One region of the Bacillus cereus group sp. RP37 genome, then DNA from elsewhere that is predicted to be linked to it. Evidence: riboswitches for the same ligand, from Rfam matches in the RefSeq annotation. Region 1 holds a riboswitch; each other region holds the start of a gene.

Region 1 (3,267 bases):
TGTCCGCTCTTATCTGTCTCTTCCGTACGTGTATCGGAAATTGTTACGATCTTACAACGCACTTCTTTTGGTGCTTGTTTTTTATGTTCGGTTACGCTCATTTTTCATCTTTCCTTTCTTAAAGGCTTTTCTTCATTTTATCATATATATCTTTGCACAATTATGTATGAAGCCAACGATGCATCATGATACAATATAAGTATACTAACCCACAAAAAGGAAAATGAAAAACCATTTCCTAGACTTCACATCTTTAACTACTCTCTATATTTTCTACATAATAGAATTCAATTTTATAACTTGCACTACAAAATAAGCCGGAGGTCTAATACTATGGAACTTTATAAAAAACTAACAACAACATTCATCCTCTTATTCGTCGCTTCCATTACTGTTGGCTTTTCCTTAAAAGGCGCAATCCCATACGCTACATTAGTAAGCATTATATTCGCGACACTATTTTTACTAAGCAGTGCCTTTTGCGCTGGTAAAGCACGTCAACTGAAAGGGTGATCATCTATGTTCCGTAAGAAACAAATCCTTTGTAAATCATGTGAAAAAGAAATACAAACGTATGAAAAAGCATGGATTCATATGCCCTTTCCGGCCAGTGGTATGACGAATATGAAAAAGTATATTGAGCTAGACGGCGAAGTGTATTGTGGCTCATGCATTCAAATTGTAAGTAAAGCGCAATAAAAAAAGCTTTGCGCTCACCGCGCAAAGCTTTTTTTCATATATTATAGACCAGCTTGCTCTTTTAAAGTTGCAGCTTTGTCTGTACGTTCCCATGATAGATCTACATCAGTACGTCCGAAGTGGCCGTACGCTGCTGTTTGTTTGTAAATTGGGCGACGTAAGTCTAGCATTTTAATAATACCAGCTGGGCGAAGATCGAAGTTGTTACGAACTAGTTCTACTAATACGTCTTCAGATACTTTACAAGTGCCAAATGTATCAACTGAAATTGATACTGGTTGTGCTACACCGATTGCGTATGCAAGTTGTACTTCTGCTTTATCAGCAAGACCAGCTGCTATGATATTTTTCGCAACATAACGAGCTGCATATGCTGCAGAGCGGTCAACTTTTGTTGCATCTTTACCAGAGAATGCACCGCCACCGTGGCGAGCGTATCCACCGTAAGTATCAACGATGATTTTACGTCCTGTTAAACCAGCATCACCTTGTGGTCCACCAATTACGAAGCGGCCAGTTGGGTTAATGAAGAATTTCGTTTCTCCATCCATTAATTCCGCTGGAACTACAGCCTTAATTACATGCTCTTTTAAATCGCGATCGATTTCTTCCCATGTAACATCTGGATGATGCTGTGTAGAAATTACAATTGTATCTACACGTACAGGTTTACCATTTTCATCATACTCAACTGTAACTTGCGTTTTTCCATCCGGACGTAAGTATGATAATGTGTCATCTTTACGTACTTCAGTTAAACGACGAGCTAATTTGTGAGCAAGCGAGATTGGAAGTGGCATTAATTCTTGTGTCTCATTACATGCGAAACCAAACATTAAACCTTGGTCTCCTGCACCAATTGCCTCAATCTCAGCGTCAGTCATTTGACCTTCGCGTGCTTCTAGCGCTTGGTCAACACCCATAGCGATGTCAGCAGATTGCTCATCGATAGATGTTAAAACTGCACAAGTTTCTGCATCGAATCCGTATTTTGCGCGTGTGTAACCAATGCCTTGAATTGTTTCACGAACGATTTTTGGAATATCTACGTAAGTAGAAGTCGTAATTTCCCCCGCTACCAATACTAAACCAGTTGTTACAGTTGTTTCACAAGCTACACGTGCATTTGCGTCTTTTGATAAGATCGCATCTAAAATTGAATCAGAAATTTGGTCACAAATTTTATCTGGATGTCCTTCAGTTACAGACTCAGATGTGAACAGATGACGTTTTTTTGTCATGTGGTAAACCTCCCTACAGTAATTGTATATATTGTACGGAACTCATCCTTAATTTGCCACAAACTGCGACATACATTTATTCTCCCACAAGCATACAGAAAAACCTTTCCTACTTTACATAGAGGAAAGGTTTAATTTGCTACTTGCATACTGCTTTTTGCCCTTTGCTCTTATCGTTCGAGACCATTAGCCTCGCACAGGTTTTAGCACCTATTCACCTGTATTTACCACTACAAATGAGGTTGCTGGGCTTCATCGGGCCTGTCCCTCCGCCAGCTCGGGATAAGAGAGTATCCGTCCCAACCTATACTAAAGAAATGATATTCATTTGTCAATTAATATTCACATTTTCCTGAAAGTTTTTCTCAATGCGCCTAAAGTGAATTATTAATAAGGAAATAATGTATTCACACAAACAAATAGAAATAAATAGTATACATTATTTATATAATTGTGTTATACTCTTGTTGGGGATTACGAGAAATATTTCATTAAATGAAAAGGATGGTATATAAATATGAGTACTGTGAATGTCCAAATTGGTTTACACGAATTATTGAACGGAAGCAATGCACAGATTCAACTAAGTGTTCCGCAATTAGTGGAAAAAGTATTAATGCGAAATGAAGGGAAATTAACTTCTACTGGTGCGGTTTCTGCTTCAACAGGAAAATATACAGGACGTTCTCCTAAAGATAAATTTATTGTGAAAGAAGCATCGGTTGCTGACAAAATTGCTTGGGGAGCTGTGAATCAACCGATTTCTGAAGAACATTTTAATAAATTATATACTAAAGTTTTAGAATACTTAAAAGAAAAAGAAGAGTTATTCGTCTTCAATGGATTTGCAGGCGCTGACCGCAATTACCGCCTACCAATTCAAGTTATTAACGAATATGCATGGCACAATTTATTTGTACATCAATTATTCATTCGTCCAACTGAAGAAGAATTAACAACTCATGAATCAGAGTTCACAATTGTTTCTGCGCCGAATTTCAAAGCTGATCCAGCTGTTGACGGTACAAACTCTGAAGCATTCATTATGGTTTCATTCGAAAAACGTATCGTACTAATTGGTGGTACAGAATACGCTGGAGAAATGAAAAAATCAATCTTCTCTATTATGAACTTCTTACTACCTGAACAAGATATTCTTTCTATGCATTGCTCTGCAAACGTAGGTGAAGAAGGTGACGTAGCACTATTCTTCGGTTTATCTGGAACAGGTAAAACAACATTATCTGCTGATCCAAACCGTAAATTAATTGGTGATGATGAGCATGGTTGGTCTGATAACGGCGTATTCAATATTGAAGGCGGTTGC
Region 2 (3,267 bases), 700 kb from region 1:
GTTGTTTCATAATTTCACCTCCAACAAATGTTTTAATGCAGCTTGAACATCGTGAAATGTTTCAAAAGGTGTATAAGAAATATGATTTTCTTCACACTTTTTAATAAGGAAATCACGAGCGAACACTTTATCCGCTTGTTTCGCAGCTTGTAAATCAGTAATTGAATCTCCAATCACAATATGGAAGTCATTCGTATCACTTAATTTACGGATTAGTGATGATTTACATAATCCGCAATGATTTTGACAATGATGATCACAAGGATGAGGCCACTTAACGGTAATGTATTCACTTGAAAAATCTGTTTCATTACAGTAAATTCGCTCTTTTGGAATGAGTCCTTGTAAGAGTGGATAGACGAAGAAATCCATTCCACCTGATATAACGTAAAAAGAAATATTCTTTTCATTTACAAATTGTATAAATTCATGAAAACCACTACGGATTTCAGCAGTTTCTATTAAAAACTGAATCATATCATCGTGCAGATTAGTAGGTATTAATTGAAATAATTGAGAAACACCTTCTTGAATAGACAGCTCTTGTGATAAAATTCTATTCTTTACTTCTTCGGCTTCTGGTGGTGCGAATTTTTCCATAATGGACATAATGTTATCATTATTTGTAATCGTTCCATCGAAATCACAAAATACTTGAATACTCATAATTTCACCCCATGAGAAGGATTTCCCCATATTTGTAGTGCACTATGCAAATTTATGTCATTTACTTCATGGAGTGGTTTATTTTGCAAAGTAGCATCAATTGCAGTACGGAAAGCTTTACCGCCGCCCTGTGCTCCATTTGGATGTCCGTGTATTCCTCCGCCAGCATTAATAACAACATCTTTACCGAAATCTCGTAGAATAAAGGGAACGAAACCAGGGTGAATACCAGCAGACGGAACAGAAAAACTCTTCTTGAAAAATGCATCGTCTTCAGTTAAATGTTTTGAGATAGCAAGAACTTCCTCTTTTTCTAACGCAACACTTCCGTATGGAGATGGGAATAATGAAAAGTCAGCGCCAGCATAACGTAATAGCTTTCCGAGTAATAATGGAGATGAAATTCCATATAACTTTGATGCTGAGTAAGCACCACTTACAGCAGGGTGTGCCATAATAGGGACTGGGATTTCATCATCTTCTGCAAGTGATTGTAGTACATCTAGTCCGTAAGCAAATACGTTAAATAATAGAATATCAGCCCCAGCTTGCACTGCGCGTTTCGCATTTTCTTTTAAATCAAAAGTTCGTCCTGTTAAATTTACGGCATATAACGTTTTATGTCCGTATGTTTCATATACGGATCGTAAAACTTCTTTTCCAGATACAATGCGTTTCGTAAGAGGTGTTAATGTATTCTCAAATAATATTTCATCATCTTTTACTATATCTACACCACCAATTGCTTGATCGCGTAATTGCGTTTTTAAATACCCAATATTTCGTCCAATCATTCCTTTAAAAATACTCATTAAAAGGGGACGATCATGCACTTGTAAAAGGTTTCGAATACCATCTATGCCGAACTTTGGACCAGGAAAATGTTTTTTTAACTCGTCTGAAAAAGTTAAGTCAATTAATTTCACTTCGCCATCAAGTGATAGTTTTCCGAATGTAGTTGTTAAAATTGCTGGTAAGTCTGGACTGAAGTTTAATAACGGATATTCGATTTTAATAATCCCGCGTTTTACTTTTTTACGTAAATACGAATTGGTATGTTCTTGTTCAGCTAATTCCTCAACATGGATGACGTTACCTTTATGCTGTTTTAGTTGCTCTTGCAATAAGTGTGGCAAATGAGTCCAAGAGCCAATTGTTAAACCGAGTGCAATTTGCTCGGCCTTTTTTTCTAAGTTATGTGAATCATCATGGATTAAATACGTCGCTATAATTCCGCTCATTGTTATACCCTCCTAGTTAAATAAAAAAACCTCTCAGCTAAGGAGAGGTTTTTTTACAACCAGCTCCTTATCTGTCAGCGTAATGCTGCGAGAATTAGCACCGTGTCTACAATTATGTAGATCGGTTGCCGGGCTTCGTCGGGCTCGTCCCTCCACCTGCTCTTGATAAGAAGTATTTAGAAATGTTTAAATTTTTAAGATAACTGAATTTTGTCAGATATTTTTCATGTTGTCAATTATTTTTTGAAAAAATTTAATTTATCAATTCGATTAATGGCTTCTCGTAATCTATCTTCTGTATGCAAGAGACCAACGCGGACATAGCCTTCGCCGTGCTCACCAAATCCAACACCAGGAGCAACTGCAACGTGTGCTTTTTCTAGTAAAATATCAGAGAATTGCTCAGATGTATATCCTTCTGGTACAGGAAGCCATGCAAAGAATGATCCTGTTGGAATGTCTACATTCCAACCAATTGAGTGACAAGCTGAAATAAGAGCATTTCTGCGAGATTCGTAACTATTTACAAGATCTACGACGCAAGATTGTGAACTTAAAAGTGCTTCACGGGCAGCATCTTGAACTGCACCAAAAATACTAACATACATATGATCTTGTAATAAGTTAATTGTTTCAATGACACTTTCATTCCCTACGGCAAAAGCAATACGCCATCCAGCCATATTGAAAGTTTTCGATAAAGTGTAAATTTCAATTCCTGTATCTTTGGCACCGTCTGCTTGTAAGAAACTAACGGGCTTTTGACCATCAAACCCAATAGCACCGTAAGCAAAATCGTGAACAACTAATATATTATGTTTATTTGCAAAATGAATGGTCTCATCAAAGAAATCTTTTGATGCAGTAGCACCGGTAGGATTATTTGGATAGTTTAAAAACATTAATTTCGCACGCTCGGCAATAGAGTTATCAATTTTTGTATAATCTGGTAAAAAATTATTTTCTGCAATAAGCGGCATTGTTTCAAATTGTGCTTTTGCTAAAGCAACTCCTGATAAATAATCTGGATAGCCTGGATCTGGAACAAGAATAGTATCACCAGGGTTTGTAAAACAAACTGGTAACTCTACTAATCCAGCCTTTCCGCCAAACAAAATAGCAACTTCTGTTTTTGGATTTACTACTACATCATATTCACGTTGATAGAATGTTGCCACGGCTTCTTTTAAGCTTTCGTGTCCGCGAAATGGCGGATATTTATGATGAACGGTCTTTTCAGCAGCATTTTGTAAAGCTTTTACGATATGCTGCGGTGTTGGTTGATCTGGATTACCTTGACCTAGATTAATAACATCGTGACCAGCTGCAACGACTTTGTTAACTTTTGCAACAAGTGAAG
Region 3 (3,267 bases), 4.4 Mb from region 1:
TGTTACGTTTTTGATTACGTTTTCCCTGATTTTTTGTATATGGTGTAAACAAACACAAGAAAATAGGTAAGTTATTCATCGTTCAAATATATATAAATTAGTAGTTTTTATTCCATTGCTACACATAACTCTGTTTTTGATTAAACGTTATTTTAAAGATACAACAAAACCAACGAATAATAGAGCTTATATTGAAAAGTAAATGGCCATTGAAAATATAGGCTTTATTTTTCAATGGCCATTTATGGTTATATATTTAACGTTTTGGACAATGTATGCTTTAACTTACCCTATAATAGGGGAATTTAATTCATTTGAATCGAAAGTGATTTCCATATATTACTATCCGGTGGTTAGAACTAGCTAAACCCTATTAATATCAGGATAAACATGTAAATAGAAACAAATCAACGAGAAAAGTTGACTTATTAGTCACATTTTTTAGTATTCATTTTAAGGATTTCCTGTATAATACAATTTGAAAGAAAATCTATGGTTTGACAAGAAACACTCTTTTCGGTTTTGCTCACTGAAGGGAGTGTTTTTTTGTAGCCAAAAACTCCTCTGTACTCATTACATTTGCATATACTCCATTTAAACTAGCTAAAATTGTGTTATGAATATAAACGGCTGGTATAGTAGCACTCTTAAAGGAAAGATCTTTTGTAGCACAAGCATCATGTATAACGGTACATGGAAAGCCGAAATCAAAAGCAGCCCTTACAGTAGCATCAATACACATATGAGTCATCATCCCGCATATGACGACGTGCTCAATGTCTAAACGTTGTAATTGTTCTAGAAGATCGGTTTCGCGAAAACTATTTGGATAATGTTTGAGTATAACGGTTTCTTCTCTAAGTGGGCGTACGCTTTCATGAATATGTACACCCTCTGTATTTGGTAGGAAAAAAGTAGCGTCATCTTTTATTGCTACATGTTGGATATGAAAAATAGGTTCGTTTTTCGTTCTAAAGAATTGTAGCAGCTGGCTAGCATATTCGCTTGCTTCTACTGGATTACGCAATTCCATCTTTCCATTCGGAAAATAATCATTTTGAATATCAACGAGTAAAAGAGCTGTTTTCATATATTTATCTTCCTCCGATTTCATATTCAAATAATGGTATTCAATGTATAGAGAGGATTCTCCTTTTAAAAAATATGAAGGAGGAGAATTTTACATAACTTTAAAAATTACTATTTGTATTGTGATTTTTTATTTGAAAATTTCAATAGAGGAATAATTAATATTTTTCTAAAAAAATGTATTGACTCTTATTATTCTGAGTTCTATAATGAGAATTAATTAAACGACAATTAAATCGATACATTCTTATCCAGAGAGGTGGAGGGACTGGCCCTACGATACCTCAGCAACGGGTTTTTTAATACCGTGCTAACTCCAGCAAGCCTTATAAAAGGCTTGGAAGATGAGAAGATGTGAACGAGTACATATAAGTGCTCTCCTTCTTATCTTTATGGTTGATAAGAAGGAGAGCACTTTTTATTTTACCTCGAAAGCTCTACTTCAAGTTTTTACAGCATATAGGAGGGGAAAAAATGATTTTTTTTAACAATGTAAGTAAAGTATATGAATCAGGTGGGCAATCTGTTCATGCGGTGGAGGATGTAACGTTATCAGTTGAGAAGGGCGAAATTTTCGGCATTATCGGTTTTAGTGGCGCTGGAAAGAGTACGTTATTACGCTTAGTAAATATGTTAGAGAGACCAACGGCAGGAACGATTTCAATAGATGATAAAGATATTACATCCTTATCGACGAAAGAATTACGGAAGCTAAGACAAAGAATCGGGATGATTTTTCAAAGTTTTAATTTATTTAATTCAAGAACAGTGTTTGGGAATATTGCTTATCCATTAAAATTAGCGAAAGTACCAAATCATGAGATAAAAGAAAGAGTAAATGAACTGCTGAAGTTTGTAGGATTAGAAGATAAAGCAAACTATTATCCAGAGCAACTATCAGGCGGACAAAAGCAGCGTGTTGGTATTGCAAGAGCACTTGCAACATCGCCAGACATTCTTATATGTGATGAGGCAACATCAGCTTTAGATCCAGAAACAACGACAGAAATTTTGAACTTATTAAAGAAAGTAAATCGAGAATACAATGTAACAATTCTTCTTATTACACATGAAATGCATGTTGTGAAAGAAATTTGTCACCGTGTAGCTGTAATGGAGAAGGGAAAGGTTATTGAAGAAGGAAAACTGTTTGACGTTTTCACACAACCAAAAACAAAGACAACTCAAAACTTTGTACGCTCTATTATTAATGATCATTTACCGGAAAGTGTTCTAGGGAAAATTCAAAATGGTGGACAGATTTATCGCTTAACATTTACTGGTGAAGAGACAGGGCAGCCAGTACTATCATATATCGCGAAAAACTATAACGTCGATGTAAACGTACTGTACGGAAATATTATTGAACTTCAAAATGTGCTATTTGGAAATCTACTTGTGGAACTGCAAGGTGAGCAGAAAGAAATTCAAAAAGCATTACAACATCTAAGACTGCAAGTGCAGCTGAAGGAGGTAGAAGCTCATGCGAGTTGATTGGAGTATATTTTGGCCACGCATAGTAGATGCGACGGGGGATACCCTCTTAATGGTAGTTGTAACCCTTATATTTGCTACAATCCTTGGTATACCTCTAGGTTTACTATTATATGTAACGAGAAAAGGAAACTTTTTAGAAAATAAATGGGTCTTTTCTATTCTTAATATCATTATTAATACAATTCGCCCGGTTCCATTCATCATCTTCTTAGTAGCTTTAAGCCCACTAACAAGAAGCGTTATTGGAACGACGATTGGAACAGCAGCAGCAATTTTCCCAATGACGTTAGTCGCTTCGATTGGTATTGCGAGAATGGTTGAAACAAATCTTGTTTCTGTTCCGAAGGGGGTAATTGAAGCAGCGCAAGCAATGGGAGCTTCACCAATTAGAATTGTTTTTGAAATTCTTGTGCCAGAAGCGTTAGCGCCATTGATCTTAGGGGTTACATTTATGACAGTTGGTTTAATTGAATTTTCTGCAGTTGCTGGGCTTGTCGGTGGTGGCGGTCTTGGTGACTTAGCGATGACATATGGTTATCAACGTTTTGATACATCAGTTATGTTCGTAACGGTCGTTTTACTTATTATTCTCGTACAGGTAGCTCAAAACTTAGGAAACTACTTTGCGAAAGTCTTTTTACGCAGATCATAAAAAGGAAGAGGGGAAAAGGAAATGAAGAA

The links. Region 1 has a riboswitch for S-adenosylmethionine ahead of metK (methionine adenosyltransferase). Riboswitches for the same ligand answer to the same signal wherever they lie in the genome.
Region 2: another riboswitch for S-adenosylmethionine. It lies ahead of mtnW (2,3-diketo-5-methylthiopentyl-1-phosphate enolase); the one in region 1 lies ahead of metK (methionine adenosyltransferase).
Region 3: another riboswitch for S-adenosylmethionine. It lies ahead of QCI44_RS26500 (methionine ABC transporter ATP-binding protein); the one in region 1 lies ahead of metK (methionine adenosyltransferase).

What each region holds. Positions count from the first base shown of each region.
Region 1 covers NZ_JARVHP010000001.1:681,491-684,757, reverse strand. Annotated here, with positions in the region: gene QCI44_RS03580 (MogA/MoaB family molybdenum cofactor biosynthesis protein) at 1-101, opposite strand, end outside; gene QCI44_RS03575 (hypothetical protein) at 334-513, shown strand; gene QCI44_RS03570 (hypothetical protein) at 520-699, shown strand; gene metK (methionine adenosyltransferase) at 741-1,940, opposite strand; SAM riboswitch class I at 2,108-2,229, opposite strand; gene pckA (phosphoenolpyruvate carboxykinase (ATP)) at 2,458-3,267, shown strand, end outside.
Region 2 covers NZ_JARVHP010000001.1:1,379,420-1,382,686, forward strand. Annotated here, with positions in the region: gene QCI44_RS07420 (methylthioribulose 1-phosphate dehydratase) at 1-10, opposite strand, end outside; gene mtnX (2-hydroxy-3-keto-5-methylthiopentenyl-1-phosphate phosphatase) at 7-666, opposite strand; gene mtnW (2,3-diketo-5-methylthiopentyl-1-phosphate enolase) at 663-1,907, opposite strand; SAM riboswitch class I at 1,972-2,079, opposite strand; gene QCI44_RS07435 (pyridoxal phosphate-dependent aminotransferase) at 2,144-3,267, opposite strand, start outside.
Region 3 covers NZ_JARVHP010000001.1:5,045,322-5,048,588, reverse strand. Annotated here, with positions in the region: gene QCI44_RS26505 (cysteine hydrolase family protein) at 527-1,090, opposite strand; SAM riboswitch class I at 1,334-1,440, shown strand; gene QCI44_RS26500 (methionine ABC transporter ATP-binding protein) at 1,564-2,583, shown strand; gene QCI44_RS26495 (methionine ABC transporter permease) at 2,573-3,238, shown strand; gene QCI44_RS26490 (MetQ/NlpA family ABC transporter substrate-binding protein) at 3,260-3,267, shown strand, end outside.